DNA from 2 places in the Faecalibacterium sp. I3-3-89 genome. Region 2 is predicted to be linked to the other one. Evidence: riboswitches for the same ligand, from Rfam matches in the RefSeq annotation. Region 2 holds a riboswitch; the other holds the start of a gene.
The links. A riboswitch is a leader RNA that binds a small molecule or an ion and turns the genes downstream of it on or off. The one in region 2 is predicted to bind thiamine pyrophosphate.
Positions count from the first base shown of each region.

Region 1: another riboswitch for thiamine pyrophosphate. It lies ahead of thiT (energy-coupled thiamine transporter ThiT); the one in region 2 lies ahead of MTP38_RS05260 (Ykof family thiamine-binding protein).

Region 1 covers NZ_CP094468.1:1,931,817-1,940,294, forward strand. Annotated here, with positions in the region: gene MTP38_RS09255 (GDSL-type esterase/lipase family protein) at 1-459, shown strand, start outside; tRNA gene MTP38_RS09260 (tRNA-Ala) at 654-729, opposite strand; gene thiT (energy-coupled thiamine transporter ThiT) at 870-1,442, opposite strand; TPP riboswitch at 1,528-1,628, opposite strand; gene MTP38_RS09270 (sporulation transcriptional regulator SpoIIID) at 1,737-1,988, shown strand; gene sigG (RNA polymerase sporulation sigma factor SigG) at 2,024-2,791, opposite strand; gene MTP38_RS09280 (sigma-70 family RNA polymerase sigma factor) at 2,990-3,709, opposite strand; gene MTP38_RS09285 (sigma-E processing peptidase SpoIIGA) at 3,717-4,550, opposite strand; tRNA gene MTP38_RS09290 (tRNA-Asn) at 4,917-4,990, shown strand; gene MTP38_RS09295 (hypothetical protein) at 5,662-6,066, shown strand; gene MTP38_RS09300 (peptidase domain-containing ABC transporter) at 6,515-8,478, shown strand, end outside.
Region 2 covers NZ_CP094468.1:1,122,775-1,131,252, forward strand. Annotated here, with positions in the region: gene MTP38_RS05250 (AAC(3) family N-acetyltransferase) at 1-103, shown strand, start outside; gene MTP38_RS05255 (TraX family protein) at 140-910, shown strand; TPP riboswitch at 1,041-1,139, shown strand; gene MTP38_RS05260 (Ykof family thiamine-binding protein) at 1,234-1,878, shown strand; gene MTP38_RS05265 (ECF transporter S component) at 1,880-2,479, shown strand; gene MTP38_RS05270 (ABC transporter ATP-binding protein) at 2,483-3,994, shown strand; gene MTP38_RS05275 (energy-coupling factor transporter transmembrane component T family protein) at 3,995-4,735, shown strand; gene rlmD (23S rRNA (uracil(1939)-C(5))-methyltransferase RlmD) at 4,920-6,293, opposite strand; gene MTP38_RS05285 (AraC family transcriptional regulator) at 6,308-7,171, opposite strand; gene MTP38_RS05290 (galactokinase) at 7,375-8,478, shown strand, end outside.

The sequences.
Region 1 (8,478 bases), 810 kb from region 2:
GCCGTCGTCAACAACACCACCTGCCGCCGGGCCGACGGCGAAAAGGAGATCCCGATGGAGGCGCTGGCCTCCCAGCAGCCCCGGGCGCTCTACATCCTGCTGGGCACCAATGTGCTCACCGCCGACAACGACTATTCCAGCTTCCTCACCTACTACCGGCTGATGCTGGACATGATCTCGCAGGCGCTGCCCAACACGAAGATCTACGTCCAGTCCATCACCCCCGTCCGGCCTGAAGTGAGCCAGAAGTCCCCCGGTCTCTACAAACAGCGCCTGTGTGAGATCAACGACGCCCTCTCGGCCATCGCACTGGAAAAGGGCTGCACCTTCCTGAACCTCTGGGAGGCGCTGGCCGACGAGAACGGCGACCTGATCGCCGAATACGCCCAGCCGGACGGCTACCATCTGCTGCCCGCTGGGTATGACGCATGGGTGGAGTATCTCTGCACCCACACCTGACCGAACCATAAACATAAATGAGAGATGCTGCCCCCAGAGCTTTCCGAGGCTTTGCTTTGCCCGGTCTGCTCCGGGGCAGCATATTTTTTTCGGGGTGTAACTGGGCCGAAAACGCTGCAGGCGAAGCAATGCAGCCCCCATCGGCTTCAGCAAAAAGAAAAGCACCGTACTTCCTGCGAAGTACGGTGCTTTTTTGGTGGAGAATAGCGGGATCGAACCGCTGACCTCTTGCATGCCATGCAAGCGCTCTCCCAGCTGAGCTAATCCCCCAGAGCTGGTGTGTCGTCCCTGACGACGTGGTTTATTATACCAGTCAAAAGAGCAGTTGTCAACATCTTTTTTTCAAAATCGTGCAAAAAAATCCCGCCGGAGCTTTTCAGGCTCCGGCGGGACTCTTATTCCGGTATCATTCAGGCCTTAGCATACTGGCGGTCGAAGATCTGGGGGGCCGCCTTGATGAGCAGCACAGCACCCACCACGGTCAGGAGAGTCTCCGGCAGCATATAGCTGGCGTTGTACCCGAGGCTGTAGGTCCATGCGCTCAGGCCCTCATTCAGGTTGCCCCAGACGAGGACGCCGGACAAAAAGCTGCACATAAAGCGCAGGAAGCCTGCAACAGCCGTACCGACGGCCACGCCGACCATCCGGTTCTTGAAGGGGCGGGCAAAGAACTCCGCCGTGCCCAGCGCCATGAACGCCACCAGATAGTCCAGCAGGATCTCGCCGAGGAAATAGAGGAAGGTGGGCGTCGGGGGTGCCCAGAAGCCCAGAAGCATCTGCAGGCAGCCGTTCACCAGACCGGTGAACAGACCCCACTTGACGCCGTGGCGGAAGGAGACGAGCACAAAGGGCAGCATACTCAGCAGAGTGACGCTGCCGCCGTTGGGCATGGTGAAAATTTTGATGTTGGACAGCACGGTGCCGATGGCGATCATCAGCGCGCACTCCACCAGCACCCGGGTCTTGGAGTAAGATTTCGACATGAGGATTCCTCTTCTCATAACAATAGTACACAAAAACAAAATGCGCCTGCTTTTCTGGCAGGCGCACGGGCTGTTTGTGAAAATCGGGACCTTTCCGCAAACTACCTACGCCGGCATTACCCGGATCAGGTTCAAGGGTCTCTGCTTACAGCAGATCTCAGCCTCACGGCGCCCCTGTTTTCATGTCCGCTTTCAGTATAGCCGCTCTGCGTCAAAAGTCAAGCCCCCGGCAGCATATCGGGCCAGCCGGACACATATTCTGGAACAAGCACATTTTGGCGGGAGGGAGCAGTCATGAAAGGTGATCCGGAACAGCGGGCGCTGCTGCTGGGAGAGTACATCGTGGAGCATGGAGCCACCGTGCGGGCGGCGGCGCGGGCCTTCGGATGCAGCAAATCCACCGTCCACAAGGACGTGTCGGTGCGGCTGCGGACGGTAGGGCCGGAGCTGTTCCGGCAGGTGCAGATGGTGCTGGCCCGGAACAAAGCCGAGCGCCACCTGCGGGGCGGCGCAGCCACCCGGGAGAAGTACCATAAGCCCCGATAACAAGAGCGGCGGTGCACTGTGTACCGCCGCTTTTGTCATGTCTGCCGGTGGAACTGCTCCAGTGCCGCCTTTTCCAGACGGCTCACCTGCGCCTGACTGATGCCGATCTCCTGCGCCACCTCCATCTGCGTCTTACCCTTGAGATACCGCAGCTCCATGATACGCTTCTCTCGCGGGGTGAGGCCCGCCACGGTCTGGCGGAACTGCAGCCCGCTGATCCAGCTGTCCTCGCCGTCGGGGTCGCGTACCTGATCGATGACGTAGACGGCATCCCCGCCGTCGGCGTAGACCGGCTCCTCGAGGCTCAACGGCTCCACCACCGATTCCAGCGCCGCCGACACCTCCCGGCGGGGCAGGCCGGTCTTCTGGGCGATCTCCTCCACGGTCGGCTCACGGCCCAGCTGCTTTTCCAGCTCCTCGCGGGACTGCATGGCCCGGTAGGCCGTGTCCCGGAGGCTGCGGCTCACCCGCAGGGCGTTGTTGTCCCGCAGGAATCGCCGTATCTCGCCGATGATCATCGGCACACCGTAGGTGGAGAACCGCACCTGCTGGGCCGGGTCGAAGTTGTCGATGGCCTTGATGAGGCCGATGCACCCCACCTGAAAGAGGTCGTCCATGTTCTCGCCCCGCTGCGAAAAGCGCTGCACGACGCTGAGCACCAGCCGCAGGTTGCCCTCGATCATGCTTTGACGAGCCGCCTTGTCCCCTGCCCGCGCCCGGGTGAGCAGGTCGCGCTTCTCCTGCTCGGACAGGATCGGCAGCTCGGCGGTGTTCACACCGCACAGTTCCACCTTGTTGTACATCCTCTCTAGCCTCCGGTGTCTTAGTTTCACCGGAAGTATGGCCGCAGGGACGGGGTAACATTCATTCCAAATTTTGTTGGCCTCTATAGCAAGGCCCGGTCTTTTGTGCAAAATTGCACTTCCAGCAGTCAGCAGAAAGTGACCCGGCTTGCCAATGGCTCCCCCTTTGGGGGAGCTGGCGCAAAGCGCCTGAGAGGGCTACTCTCCCAGCTGCTCCCTCAGCTGCCGTATGATGCGCTTTTCCAGTCGGGAGATGTAGCTTTGGCTGATGCCGATGGCATCGGCCACCTCCTTCTGGGTCCGCTCCACGCCGTCCAGCAGGCCGAAGCGCAGCTCCATGATCTGCCGCTCCCGGGGCGAGAGCTGCTCCACCGAGCGGCGGAGGCTGGCCCGCTCGGCGTCCTGCTCAAGGCGCTGGCCCACCTGATTTTCCTCGCTGCTCAGCACGTCCGACAGCAGCAGCTCGTTGCCGTCGCCGTCGATGTTCAGCGGCTCGTCAATGCTGGCCTCCTGCCGACGGTTGGAGCTTTTGCGCAGGTACATCAGGATCTCGTTGCCGATGCAGCGGCTGGCGTAGGTGGCCAGCTTGATGCTCCGCTCCGGGGTGAAGGTGTTCACGGCCTTGATGAGGCCGATCGTCCCGATGGACACCATATCCTCCGAGGGGACGCCGCTGCCCTCATACTTCTTGGCAAGGTAGACCACCAGCCGCAGATTGTGGGTGATCAGCGCATCCCGGGCGTCGGGGTCACCGTCGGCCATCCGGGCCAGAAGGGCTTTTTCCTCTTCCGGGGTCAGGGGCGGGGGCAGCCCCGGCCCGCCGCTGAGGTAGTGCGCGCCGCCCGTCCAGCTGAGTCTGGCCCAAAGGCCCTGCAAAAACTTTACAAATCGTTGAAACACAGGCAGATTTCCTCCCATCGTATCCTCATTTCCCCAACAGCGACGCCATCTCCGCGCTGACGAGGGCCGTCCAGCCGCCCTGCGGGGGCGGCGTATCGCAGAAGGCCGCATAGATGCCCTCCTGTGCCCTGCCGCCGCAGGAAAGCGCAGCGGGCAGGGCGGGCAGCAGACAGTGGCCCGCAACGGTCTGGCAGGGCACGAACCGCACGCCCCATTCCGGCCTCGGCTCTTCCCCGCCGCCCGCGAGGCAGCGTTCCAGATAGGTTTGCAGCGCCTCGGGCAGACGCACCGCCCCCAACCGCACCAACACCACGGCCCGGCCCGAAAGCGGCTCCTGCACGTGGAAGCCGGTGTCGCAGAGGGCTTTCAGCTCCACGCTCTGCCCCGCTACACGGAGCCGGGCCTCGAAGCAGGCCGAGCCGCTGCGCCCCAGAAGGCGCATCACCCCCTGCACCCCGCCGCAGACCCCCGCCGTGGACGCCAGCAGCAGCCCCGGCGACACCGGCAGGTAGAAGCTGAGGTTGTTGCAGGCCGCACCGGGCAGGAGCAGCGCCCCCGTAAGGGTCAGGTTGAGCAGGATGAACCATGCCGTCAGCCGGGCGGTGTTCCGCACGCCCTGCCAGCCGTAGGCCGCAGCCACGCAGAGGGCGGCAGTCGTACCTTTATAAGTAAGGGCCAGCGGCCACGGCGCGGTGGGGGCCAAAAGGACCAGCGACGACACCGCCGCCGTCCCCGCGCCGCCCACCAGCCGCAGCGGCGAACAGCACGCCCCGCACAGCAGCCCCGCCGCCAGCAGGAACGCTGCCCCCACCACGAAATTCACCAAAAGCAGCACGTCCAGATAGATGACCGTCCGCACAAGCCCCACCCCCTCTCTCTATGGTAGCAGAGCGGGAGGGGGAAAAGAGTCGGGAGGGGGGACAAAGCCTCTCCCTTTGGGAGAGGTGTCACCGCAGGTGACGGAGAGGGCAAGCCCATGGCGATAGAGCTGCAGGCACAGCGATATGCAGCGGCCTTTGTCAGAGCGATAGTACCGCAGCGCGGTCGTGTCGCTGGCAGCGTCCTTGCCCTCTCAGGCGCTTCGCGCCAGCTCTCCCAAGGGGAGAGCCTTACAGGAGCACTACAAAACCAATAAGTGTGCAAAAAATCACAAAAACCCCTTGCAAACTTTCCCGAGATGCGGTATAATACTTCTCGCGGCAAGGCCGCAGAGAAATGAATATCTGCCTCTTTAGCTCAGTCGGTTAGAGCACCTGACTGTTAATCAGGGTGTCGCCTGTTCGAGTCAGGCAAGAGGCGCTTTTGCGGCGGGGAGCTTTCCCCGCCGCTTTTTGTTTTCAAAGGCTCTCCCTTTGGGAGAGCTGGCGCGAAGCGCCTGAGAGGGCAAGGACGCTCACAGCGAAACTGCTGCGCGGCGATAACATCCCTCTGACAAAGAGCCTGCCTATCGCTATGTATGCGGCTCTATCGCCACGGGCTTGCCCTCTCCGTCACCTGCGGTGACACCTCTCCCAGAGGGAGAGGCTTTGCGAAACCGGTAGATTTCGTCCCTCTCGTGTAACCAAACTGTAGCCTTTTTCACATTATTTTCAAAAATTAAGGGTAAATTAAAAAAAGTCCTCTTGAAGAAATGGCGTATTTGTGTTACACTACATCCAAGCTGTAATGGCTTTTTTGGAGATTCTGGCGTTTTTGCCCCAGCCGAGCGGCTGTGAGGGGCAGGCGGCAGCGTATTTTCCACGCATTTTTTCTACTTTTTCCCTGTTTTGGCTGTTTTCTTGGCCGTTTGGCCTTGTGGCAGATGGGGAAGTATGGTAAAATGTAGTAGAGGTGTCTCCAAAAAGGCACTACAGCCCACTTAACTCGTGATGTTGCCGAGTGCGCACTCGGTTACATAGGTTTTCCCGGTTGCGCAACCGGGAGGAGACCGATCATATTCGTTTTTTTTCATTTGAAGGGAGTAATTCATTATGATGATGCCTGCAAACTTCTCTGCTGTCAACGCAGAGGTCGTCTACGGCGGTGCCGTGGCCGATTACCTGCCCAACGCTTGGACTGCTGCTAACGTGAAGCAGTTCTCCACCAATGTCATCACTCTGGTCAGCAACAGCTTCCAGGAGGGTATTATCAACGCAACTCTGGGCACCATGTTCGGTGGTAACTGGGGCGGCGACGACGGCCTCAAGCTGTTCGGCTCTGACGGCACCCTGAAGACTTGGCTGTACGGCGCTGACGCTGGCGATATGTCCTTCCTGAACAAGACCATGCGTACTCTGGGTCTGGCTTCTTTCGTCTACACTCTGGGCACCGCATCTGCTAAGGTCGGCTTCGAGAAGAATCCCGCCAATTTCCCCGTCACTATCAAAAAGATCTGATCGAGCTGTAATTGTTTTATCATTCTGCACGATCTGTAAAAAAGCGCGGCGGACTTTCGCGGTCCGCCGCGCTTTTTGTGCATTTCTTTTGTTACCAAACTGAGACTTTTTTCACATTTTTTTCAAAATTTAAGGGTTTATTAAAAATTGTCCTCTTGAACAAGCCGACAGAATGTGTTATACTATGCCTAAGGTTCAGGAGATGATACGTCAAAATACCTTCTCCGGGCCGACCAAAATGATCAAAGGGTAGGCGCTCCCTTCTTTTGATAGCAGCTGCTCTCTGCTCCGCTTGGCCGCAGGGCGGGGCGAGGCAGAGAGCTGTATGCTGCTTTTATCGGGAAGTGTGTAAGGCGCAGCAGTCAGAAGCCCTTTCTTCTTCGCCAAACCGTCCGTCCGCCAGCTGGCGCAGGGGCGTTTTGAGATAGAAACCAAAAAGGAAGCATCTATGCGTTATACCTACGTCCGGCAGCACGACACTACGGACTGCGCTGCCGCCTGTCTCGCAATGGTGTGCCTCCATTACAAAAAGGAGATCACCATCACCCGCCTGCGGGACATGATGGGTACGGACCTGAAAGGCACAAACCTGACCGGTCTGCAGAAGGCCGCGGAGGAGCTGGGGTTCAGCACCGCCGCCGTCCGCGTAGACCGCGAAAATTTCCTCAGTGAGTTTTCCGTCCCCTGCATCGCGCAGGTCATCACCGACGAGGGCCTCGCCCATTTCGTGACCGTCTTTAAAAAGACGACCATCAAGGACGACGGCGAGCGCCGGCGGCACGTCCTCAAGGAAGAGGAGGCACGGAAAAAATGCGCCGACGAGGGGAAGAAGTTCAAGTGTCGGGATTACGTCATCATCGGCGACCCGGCAAAAGAGCTGAAGAAGATCTCCCTCGATGAGTTCTATAAGAACTTTACCGGCGTCCTGCTCCTGCTGACCCCCACCTCGGAGTTCAAGGCAGGCAAGCAGGAGCATGGCAGTATGGTCAAGCGTTTCCTCGACCTGCTGCTCCCCCAGAAAAAGCTATTCTTCTACGCCATCCTCAGCTCGGTCATCATGACAGTTCTGGGAATCGCATCCTCGATGTTCAACAAGATATTGATGGATGAGATCCTCCCCTACGGTCTGAAGAGTCTGCTGATCTCGATGATTCTGGTGTTCAGCTTAGTCAGCGTCACCAGCGCCCTCATCAGCATGGTGCGGCAGTGGGTGCTCATCTATCTGTCCATCAAGATCGACATCCCGCTGATGCTGGGCTACTTCGGGCACGTCTTCAAGCTGCCCATGAAGTTCTTCGCCACCCGCAAGACCGGCGAAATTACGACCCGCTACTCCGACGCCAGCACCATCAAATCGGTGTTCACCAGCATCGCACTGAGCGTTGCGATGGATATTGTGATGGCCTGCGTTACCGGCGTCATCCTCTTCCGGATGAATGCCACCCTTTTCTCCATCTCCATCTTCACCACCCTGCTGAGCATCCTGCTCGTCTTCATCTTCAAGCAGCCCTTCAAGCGGATCAACGAAGAGACGATGCAGCAGTCGGCCATCCTGAACAGCCAGATGATCGAAAGTCTGCGCGGCATCGAGACGGTCAAGTGCAATGCAGAGGAAGACCGGGAGCTGGAAGCTCTGGAACGGGAGTACATCAAGAGCCTGAAGATAAGCCTGCGCTCCAGCAAGATCAGCACGGTGCAGTCCCTTATCTCCACCCTCATCACCACCATCCTCGGCATGGTAACGTCCTACGTCGGTATCATGCAGGTGCTGAATGGTGAGATGACGCTGGGCAGCTATATGGCGTTCAGCACCCTTTCCTCTTACTTTACTTCTCCGGTCAGCGAGCTGGTCAGCCTGCAGATGTCCATCCAGCAGGCACAGATCTCCATCAAGCGTCTGACCGAGATCATGGATTACGAGTCCGAGCAGGACGAGACCCGGGAATACACCGAGATGGAAAAGATCGACGGTGATATTGAGTTCAAGGATGTCTCCTTCCGCTACGGCAGCCGTTCTCCGGCCCTGAGCCACGTCTCCTTCACCATCCCCTATGGCAAGAAGGTGGCCCTCGTGGGCAGCAGCGGCAGCGGCAAATCCACCATCACCAAGCTTCTGCTCAAGTATTATGAGCCGGAGGAGGGTTCCATCAGCGTGGGCGGTGTCCCGCTGGACGAGTACAGCAATGCCTCTGTCCGCCGCGCCATCGCCTATGTCCCCCAGAACGTCGAGCTGTTCAGCAAGACCATCTACGACAACATCCGCATTTCCCGACCGGAGGCCAGCCTCGATGAGGTCAAGGCTGCTGCCAAAAAGGCAGATGCCCACGAGTTCATCCGGAAGCTGCCGCTGCAGTACAACACCTACCTCGAGGAAGCCGGCAACGGCCTCTCGGGCGGCGAGAAGCAGCGCTT
Region 2 (8,478 bases):
TCGAGTGACGCGGCACGTCCTTGCCCCTGACCCGGAGGCGTTTGTCACCGAGCCGGTGATCCCGGCGCAGCGCTGGAAGGAACTGTGCACGGAAACACGATAAGAGACAGGATCCCGACAAGAGAAAGAGGAGAACAGAATGCAGACATACAGCCGCAGACCCTCTGCTGTCAGCCGCTTTGAGCTTAGCGCAGCAGCACTTCATATCATTGCCATGGCACTGATGCTGATGGATCACCTCTGGGCGACCCTTCTGCCGGCGCAGGACTGGCTGACCTGTGCTGGGCGGCTGGCGTTTCCCATCTTTGCGTTTATGGCGGTAGAAGGCTACTTTTACACCCGAAACCTGAAGCGTTATGCCCTGCGGCTGCTGCTGTTTGCACTGCTTTCGGAAGTGCCCTTTGACCTGATGTATGGCGGGACATGGTTCTACCCGGTGCACCAGAACGTGATCTGGACGCTGCTGCTGGGGCTTTTGGGTGTGCATCTGATGGAAACGGTGCGCAAAAAGCAAAAGCTCTGGGTCTCACTGCCGGTGTGTGCCGTAGTAGTGGCAGCAGGAGCGCTGCTGGGAACGCTGGGCATGACGGATTACTACGGCGCTGGCGTGCTGACTGTATTCGCCTTCTACCTCTTCCGGGGCCGGAAATGGTGGTGCCTGCTGGGACAGGCGTTGACCCTGTACTGGATCAATGTGGAGCTTCTGGGCGGGTTGATGTACCCCATCCGGCTGTTCGGCATGGAGTTTGAGCTTTGCCAGCAGGGGTTTGCGCTGCTGGCGCTGGTGCCCATCTGGCTGTATCGCGGGCGGCAGGGCTGCCACAGCAAACCATTCCAGTATGCCTGCTATGCCTTTTACCCTGTGCATATGCTGGTGCTTGTGCTGGCGCTGAATTTCGTGAACCGATAGACATCGCCAGAAGCCCATGAACATCTCCATGATCACAGTGGAAGCCGCCACCCTTCACCAAAGTGCAACAAATATTTGACATTTCTGCACGGCTGCGGTATGCTATGCAGTGGCAATAAAAAGAGAATCATCAGAATGCTGGAGGGGCCTTATGCTGAGAGGGTTCACACCCGACTCCCTGCACCTGATCCGGATAATACCGGCGTAGGAAATGCATTTCTGCTGCTTGATACAGTGGGCCGTTGGACTCGCTGGCAAGGGGGATGCTTTCCGGACGAAAAGCATCCCTTTTATTTTGCACAAACAAAAAAGAAGGAAAGACTATGAAAACTGAAAACTGCTGTACCGGCTGCAACCGTCCGGACCTGCCTTGGGCAGGCCGTGGCACGGAACTGCCCATTGCAGGCTGCCGCTTTACCCTGTACCCGATGTCGGACAAATACATCGAGATTATTCTGGGCGCGCTGGAAAAGACGGACACCTCCGCCGTGTGGAGCGAGACGGATGCCCTTTCGACGGTCTACCGCGGCAAGCTGCCCTATGTGGCAGACGCTGTACAGGCCCTGTTCCTGAATGCTTACCGCCCCGGCGTCCACATGGCGCTGGAAGGACAGTTCTCCAAGGGCTGCCCGGGGGACGTGTCCGGGGATACAGTGCTGAATCGTGAGGGCGAAGCCCCCAATGCAGAGCTGGTGAAGGACATCCACTTCCCGGTCCACTGCAAGCTGGCTCTGTATCCGCTGGGCGATGCCCAGTATATCGACGAGATCGCCAAGGTGTGGTATATGGCACAGGAGGAGGGCCTGAACCCCAAGACCATTCACTACGCTACCCGCATTGACGGCGACGTGCAGGATGTGTTCACCTACCTGACCCATGTGTGTGAGCTGATGGAGAATGCCCCGGCAGTCCACCACTATGTCCTGCACTTTACCATGAACTGCAACAGCCCGACGGAGGAAAACTAAAATGAATACGAAGAATTGGAAACTGAAAGATGTTCTGTTGATCGCCATCAGCGCCGTGCTGTTTGGCGTGGTCTACCTTGGCTGCACCTACATCGGCGGCGTCCTGTACGGGATGCTGACCCCGTTCGGCATGGCCTCTCTGGGCTATGAGCCGTTCTACGGCATCTACTTCATGGCAGGCGCATTCGGCATCTATGTCATGCGCAAGCCCGGCACCGGCCTCATCGCTGAGCTGCTGGCGGCTGTACTGGAATGCCTGTACGGCAACTATTTCGGACCCATCATCATCCTGTCCGGTCTGGTGCAGGGCCTTGGCTTTGAGCTTATCATTGCGCTGAAACGCTACAAAAAGTTTGACCGGTTGACCATGATCCAAGGCGCAGTCATCTGCTCTGTCCTCACCCTGATCTACAACCTGTTCATCAGCGGCTACAGCAAGATCGCGGTTCCCGTGCTGGCCATCATGCTGGTGGTGCGGATCATCAGCGCCATCGTCTTTGATGGCTTCATCACCCCGATGCTGGCCGATGGCCTCGTCAAGGCAGGCGTCCTGAAGGGCTATGCTGTGGCACAGGGGCAGGACATGGATCTGGAGGACTAAGGAATGTCGGCTGATCTCGCGCTGGAGCTGGAAGATGTCGTGTTCCGCTATCAGGAAAAAGGCAGGCGCAACATTCTGGATCATACCAGCCTGACCATTCCGGCTGGGACGCTTACGGTCCTGATGGGCGGCAGCGGCTGCGGAAAAAGCACGCTGGCTGCGGTGGCCGCAGGACTCTACCCTGAGAACGGCGGCTTTTTGGAAAGCGGCATCATCCGGCTGTACAGGCAGGATCTAAAGACGCTGGACCCCCAGAAGCGTGCCGCCTACCTGACGGTGCTGTTCCAGAATCCCGACTTGCAGTTCTGCATGAATACCCTGCGGGAGGAGATGCGCTTCTGTCTGGAAAACATCTGTATCCCTGCCGGGAAGATGGATGAACGAATCGAACAGGCCGCCGCAGAGCTTGGCATCGCGCCGCTGCTGGATCAGCCCCTTTCGACCCTGTCCGGCGGCGAAAAGCAGAAAGCGGCCCTCTCCTGCCTCTATGTCATGGAGAGCCGCTGCATCCTGCTGGACGAAAGCTTTGCAAATCTGGACCACGAGGCGGCGATCCAGCTGCTGGAGATGCTGCTCAGAATGAAAGCCTCCGGCCGGACCATTCTGGCCATCGACCATAAGGCAGACCTCTGGCTGGAGGCTGCGGATGAGATCATCCTGCTGGAAGAAGGCGGCAGAGTGGCTGCCCGGAGCATCAACCGCAAAAACCTGTCGGAGCACCGCGCGGATTTTGAGCGGCTTGGCCTGTTTTACCCGGGTTCCCGGTCGGAACGGACTGTGGCCCGCCCGGCAGAGGGAAAACCGCTGCTGCAGTTCCGGGGAGTCAGCATCCGCAAGGGGCTGCCCACCCGGCGCAAGTGGGGCCGACCGGTGTACGATGCTCCTTTTTTGGTGCAGAATACGGATGCGGATTTCCCGGCGGGCTGTATGACCGCTGTTCTTGGCCCCAGCGGCACCGGAAAGACCACCACGTTTCTCTCGGTCCTCAGGCAGCACCCCTACACGGGACAGATCTTGTTTCAGGGGCGGGACATTGAAAAAATGAAGCTCAAAGAGCTGTATCGCCATATTGGCATCGTTTTCCAGAACCCTGCGAACCAATTCGTCACCCAGAATGTGGAGGACGAGGTCTGTGTGGGGCTGCGACTCTGGGAGCCGGGCCTCTCTGACGAAGCCTGCCGCCAGCGTGCCGAGGAACTGCTGGACCGCTACGGCCTGAAACGGCAGCGGCGCTATTCGCCCTATATGCTCAGTCAGGGCCAGCAGCGGCGGCTGGCTGTCCTCTCGGTGTTGGCAGGCGGACAGGAGCTGCTCTTACTGGATGAACCTACCTATGGTCAGGATTCCCGCTCGGTGAACGCGATCATGGAGCATCTGCGGGAGAAAGTGGAGCAGGAGGGACTGACGGTGATCTTCATCACCCACGATACCGAGCTGGCTGCGGCTTGGGCCGATAAAATCTACCGGCTGGAAGACACCATGCTGGTGGAAAAAACCGCCGGGGAGGTGCTGTAAATGCTGGAACGCTGGAACCCTACCGTAAAAGCATTTACGGTGCTGGTCTGTGTCATTCTGCTCTCATTCGAGTATCTGGTCAGCCTGAACCTGCTGGTACTGGCCGTCTGCCTGCTGCTGTTGGTGTTCTGCTCCCGGGTAAGTCTGAAAAAGATCGGTGTCATCCTGCTTCCCGCCTGCGTCGCGGCATTTGGCTTGTTTGTAATGGGTCTTTACTATGCCCGGGGCGGCAGCACGCAGACCGTAGATATGAGCAGTCTGTCGGCCATGCCTTACAGCGTGCGTGCGGCAATGTCTCAGAACCTGTATACGGCATTGCAGCTGGCGACCCGTCTGCTGGCCTATGCGGGGCTGGGCATCCTGTTCGCGCTTTCCACCGAGGGCGATTTCTTTATTGCGAGCCTGCTCCACCAGTGCCGCCTCCCGCCTAAGTTTGCCTATGGCATCTTGGCGGCGTTCCACCTGATGCCGGGAATGGCGCGGGAGTATGCGCAGGTGCGCACAGCTTTTGCGGTGCGTGGTCTGAAAATGGGGCCGCTCTCCATGAAGCCGGTCTTCACGATGCTGGTCAACAGCGTCCGATGGTCGGAGTCCATCGCCATGGCCATGGAGTCCAAGGGCTTCTGCGGGGAGGCACCGCGTACCTATTATACAGTGCCCCGGGTGCACTGGTATGACTTGGCCGCTGCTGCGCTTATGGTGGGCGGCGTGGTGCTTGGAATGCTGTTTCTAAAGCTCTGAGGTGGGCTTTCACTACCCGACTTTTTAAGTAAGAACAGGACAAATCAAAACCCTCCTGACCATGATGGCCAGGAGGGGTATTTTTGTGTCTGTATTTCGCTGGCATCCAAATCCTACACTGGACGAAAACGGTTCAGACTGTAAAATGATGTCCGAACGATATTGAACGAATCACCGCACGATATTACTGCACTTTTGACATCAAGAGTACGCACTCGACGTGCTTCGTCCGCGGAAACAGATCCACGGGCTGCACCTTCTCGGCGCGATACCCATGCTGTCCGAGCCACGCGGCGTCGCGGGCGGCGGTGGAGGGGTTGCAGCTGACGTAGACCACCCGGCGGGGGGACATCTGGACGACGGCGGAAAGGGTCGTCTCATCGCAGCCCTTGCGGGGCGGGTCGAGCATAATGACGTCAGGCCGCAGGCCCTCGGCGGCGAGGCGGGCAGCGGCCTCGCCGGCATCGGCACAGAAGAAGCGGCTCTTGGCGGCGACGGCATCGCCCATCCGGGCGGCATTGGCCTTGGCACTGTCGATGGCCTCGGGAATGATCTCCACGCCGATCAGCTCGCGGCAGTGGCCGGCCATCGAGAGGCCGATGGTGCCCATGCCGCAGTAGAGGTCGAGCAGGACATCGTCCGGCTCAAGCTGGGCGTATTCGGCAGCGACGCCGTAGAGGCGCTCGGCAGCCAGCGTGTTGACCTGATAGAAGGAAAGGGGGCCGAGGCGGACGGGCACGCCGCAGAGGGTGTCCTCGATGCAGCCCGGGCCATAGAGGGTCACGCTCTCCTCGCCGAGGATGACATTGGTCTTTTTGGCGTTGACATTGATGAGGATGGTGGCAATATCGCGGAACTTTTCCCGGAGCAGAGCTACCAACTCATCGCTGTGGGGGAGCTTCGGGCGGGTGCAGACGAGGCAGACCATGATCTGGCCGCTGTGTGCGCCCCGGCGCAGGAAGATGTGCCGCACGAGGCCCTTGCCGCGCTCTTCGTCATAGGGCTGGATGCCGTGGGCAGCGAAGAAGGCGCAGAGAGTGTTGCCGATGTCGTTCAGGACGCCGGGCTGCAGCTTGCAGTCGGGGCAGGGGACGATTCGGTGGGTGCGCCCGGCGTAAAAACCGATGCAGGGTGCGCCGTCCTTATCGCGGCCCACCGGGAACTGGACTTTGTTGCGGTAGCGGTCTACCTCAGGGGAGGGGAGGGCGTCCAGCACAGGCACATCCAGCCCGCCGATGCGGCGGAAGGCGTCGGCGACGCTCTCCTGCTTGGCACGCAGTTCGGCAGCATAATCCAGATGCCGCAGGCTGCAGCCGCCGCAGGGGCCGGCTACCGCGCAGTCCACCGGGATGCGGTCCGGCGAGGGGGTGAGCAGCTTGTCCAGAATGCCGAAGGCGTACCGGCCGCAGTCCTTGACGATGCGCACCTGCGCCTCGTCGCCGGGGGCAGTGCCCGGGACAAAGACGGCCTCGCCCTCCGACGAATGGGCTACGCCGCTGCCGTCGTTGGAAAGGCGCTCGATGCGCAGGGTGAGAAGCTGATTTTTTTGTAAGGGCATGGATGAATTTCTCCTTATGTCTCGTCAGGGGCGGGCTGGACGTCTGCGTCAGCCTGCGAGGTCATATACTTGCTGGGCGGCACACCCTTGGCGCGCTTGAACACCCGCGAAAAATAGAACTGGTCGAGGAAGCCCACGGACGCCGCCACCTCGGCGATGGACAGGGTGCCGCCCCGCAGCAGCTTGCAGGCCTCGTTGACCCGGTATTCGGTCAGGTAATCAATGGGGCTTTTGCCCACGTTGAGCATGAACACCCGGTAGAGGTGGCTGCGGGAGACGCCGACGCTCTTGGCGACGTCGTCGATGGAGATGTCGTGGGAGTAGTTGAACTGGATGTACTTGATGGCGTTCAAGACGTACTGGCTGGAGGAAGAGGTGCTGTGGGGGCGGCTCTCGCTGGTCTCCCGCATCAGGGCGGAGATGAACAGGTAGAGGTAGCCCACCATTGCGGCCTCATCCTGCGGCTGCAATCCGCGAGAGGAGTAGATGCTGCTCAGGGCAGCCCGCATCCCCTCAAGGTCCTGCGTATGGTGGACGGGGGCAGTGTCCGTAAAGGGCAGCTGCGCGGCCAGCTTATGGGCGCAGGCTCCGTTGAAGCCGACCCAGCTGTACTCCCAGGGCTGGGTCTCGTCGGCCGTATAGCGGATGAGCTGGCTGGGGCGGGCGAAGAACAGATCGCCCGGCGTCACCTCGTAGGTGCGCCCGCCGACCTCGAATACCCCCTTGCCGGAGACGACCAGATGGATGAGGTAGTGGTCCCGGATGCCGGGTCCCCATGTCTGCCCCGGAGCGCAGCGCTCCAGACCGCAGTTGAAGATGGACAGCTCGATGTTGTTGGTGTAATTCTGTTTGAAGGACTGTTTATAGACGTCTGCCATTGCGGTTCCCTCCTGCCTGTTGGCTCTATAGCCAAAGTATACCACATTTGCCCCTGCAAATTCAACAAAAGTACATCTTATTCTTTGGGCTGGACACCAAAAATTACTTTTTTTGCGGGTTGAAATTGCAAAATGGCATCGGATGCATTACAATAGCGGTAACAAACCGAACATCTCAGAGAGCGCAGGGGGAGGGGTTCTGGATGGCAACCAGCAGACAGCTCAGAGACGAGATCGCAGCGGGAAGGCGGGACGCCGCGCTGGCCGCGCTTTACGGCGGCAGCAAGAGCGTGCTTGACCGTCAGCGCAGCCGCTACTGCGCGGCACTCGACCAGTTCGAACTTTACTATGGGCCGGGGCGGCAGGTGCGGGTCTATTCTGCCCCCGGGCGCACCGAGCTGGGCGGCAACCACACCGACCACCAGCACGGCTACGGCCTTGCGGGCGCTGTCACCCTTGACCTCGTGGCGGTGGCGTCCCGGAACGAGGACGGCTTCATCCGGGTCAAGTCCCGGGGCTTCAACAAACTGGACGTCATCGATTTGACCGAGGCCGAGCCGCAGCAGGGCGAGAGCACCCACTCGGCAAGCCTCATCCGGGGCATCGCCGATGGCTTCCGCACCAAGGGGTTCGGCATCGGCGGCTTCGATGCCTACACAGCCAGCGATGTGCTCCGCGGCTCAGGGCTTTCCAGCTCGGCGGCCTTTGAGATGGGGATGGCGGTCATCCTCAACACGGAGTATGGCTGCGGCCTTGATGCCCCGGCGCTGGCCCGGATCTGCCAGTTTGCGGAGAATGCTTATTTCGGAAAGCCCAGCGGCCTGCTGGACCAGCTGACCAGCGCCGTGGGCGGCGTCCTCTTTGCCGATTTTGCCGACCCGGCTGCGCCAAAGATCGAAAAGATCCACGCCGACGGTGTCCTGCCGGAGGGGATGACCCTCTGCGTCACCGACACCCGGGCCAGCCACAGCGAGCTGACCGGCGAGTTCGCGGCCATCCGGAAGGAGATGGAGGCAGTGGCGGCCTGTCTGGGCGGAAAGGTGCTGGGCGAGGTCAGCGAGGCCCGCTTCTGGCAGGAGCTGCCCCGGCTGCGGGCGTGCTGCGGCGACCGTGCCGTGCTGCGGGCCATCCACTATTTTGAGGAGAACGCCCGCACCCTCGCCCAGAGAGAAGCGCTCACGGCGGGGGACTTCGCCGCCTTTGTCCGGCTGGTGGAGGCGAGCGGCCACTCCTCCTTTGAACTCTGTCAGAACGTCTACTGCGCCGCCTCGCCCCAATGTCAGGGCCTGTCGGCGGCGCTGGCCCTC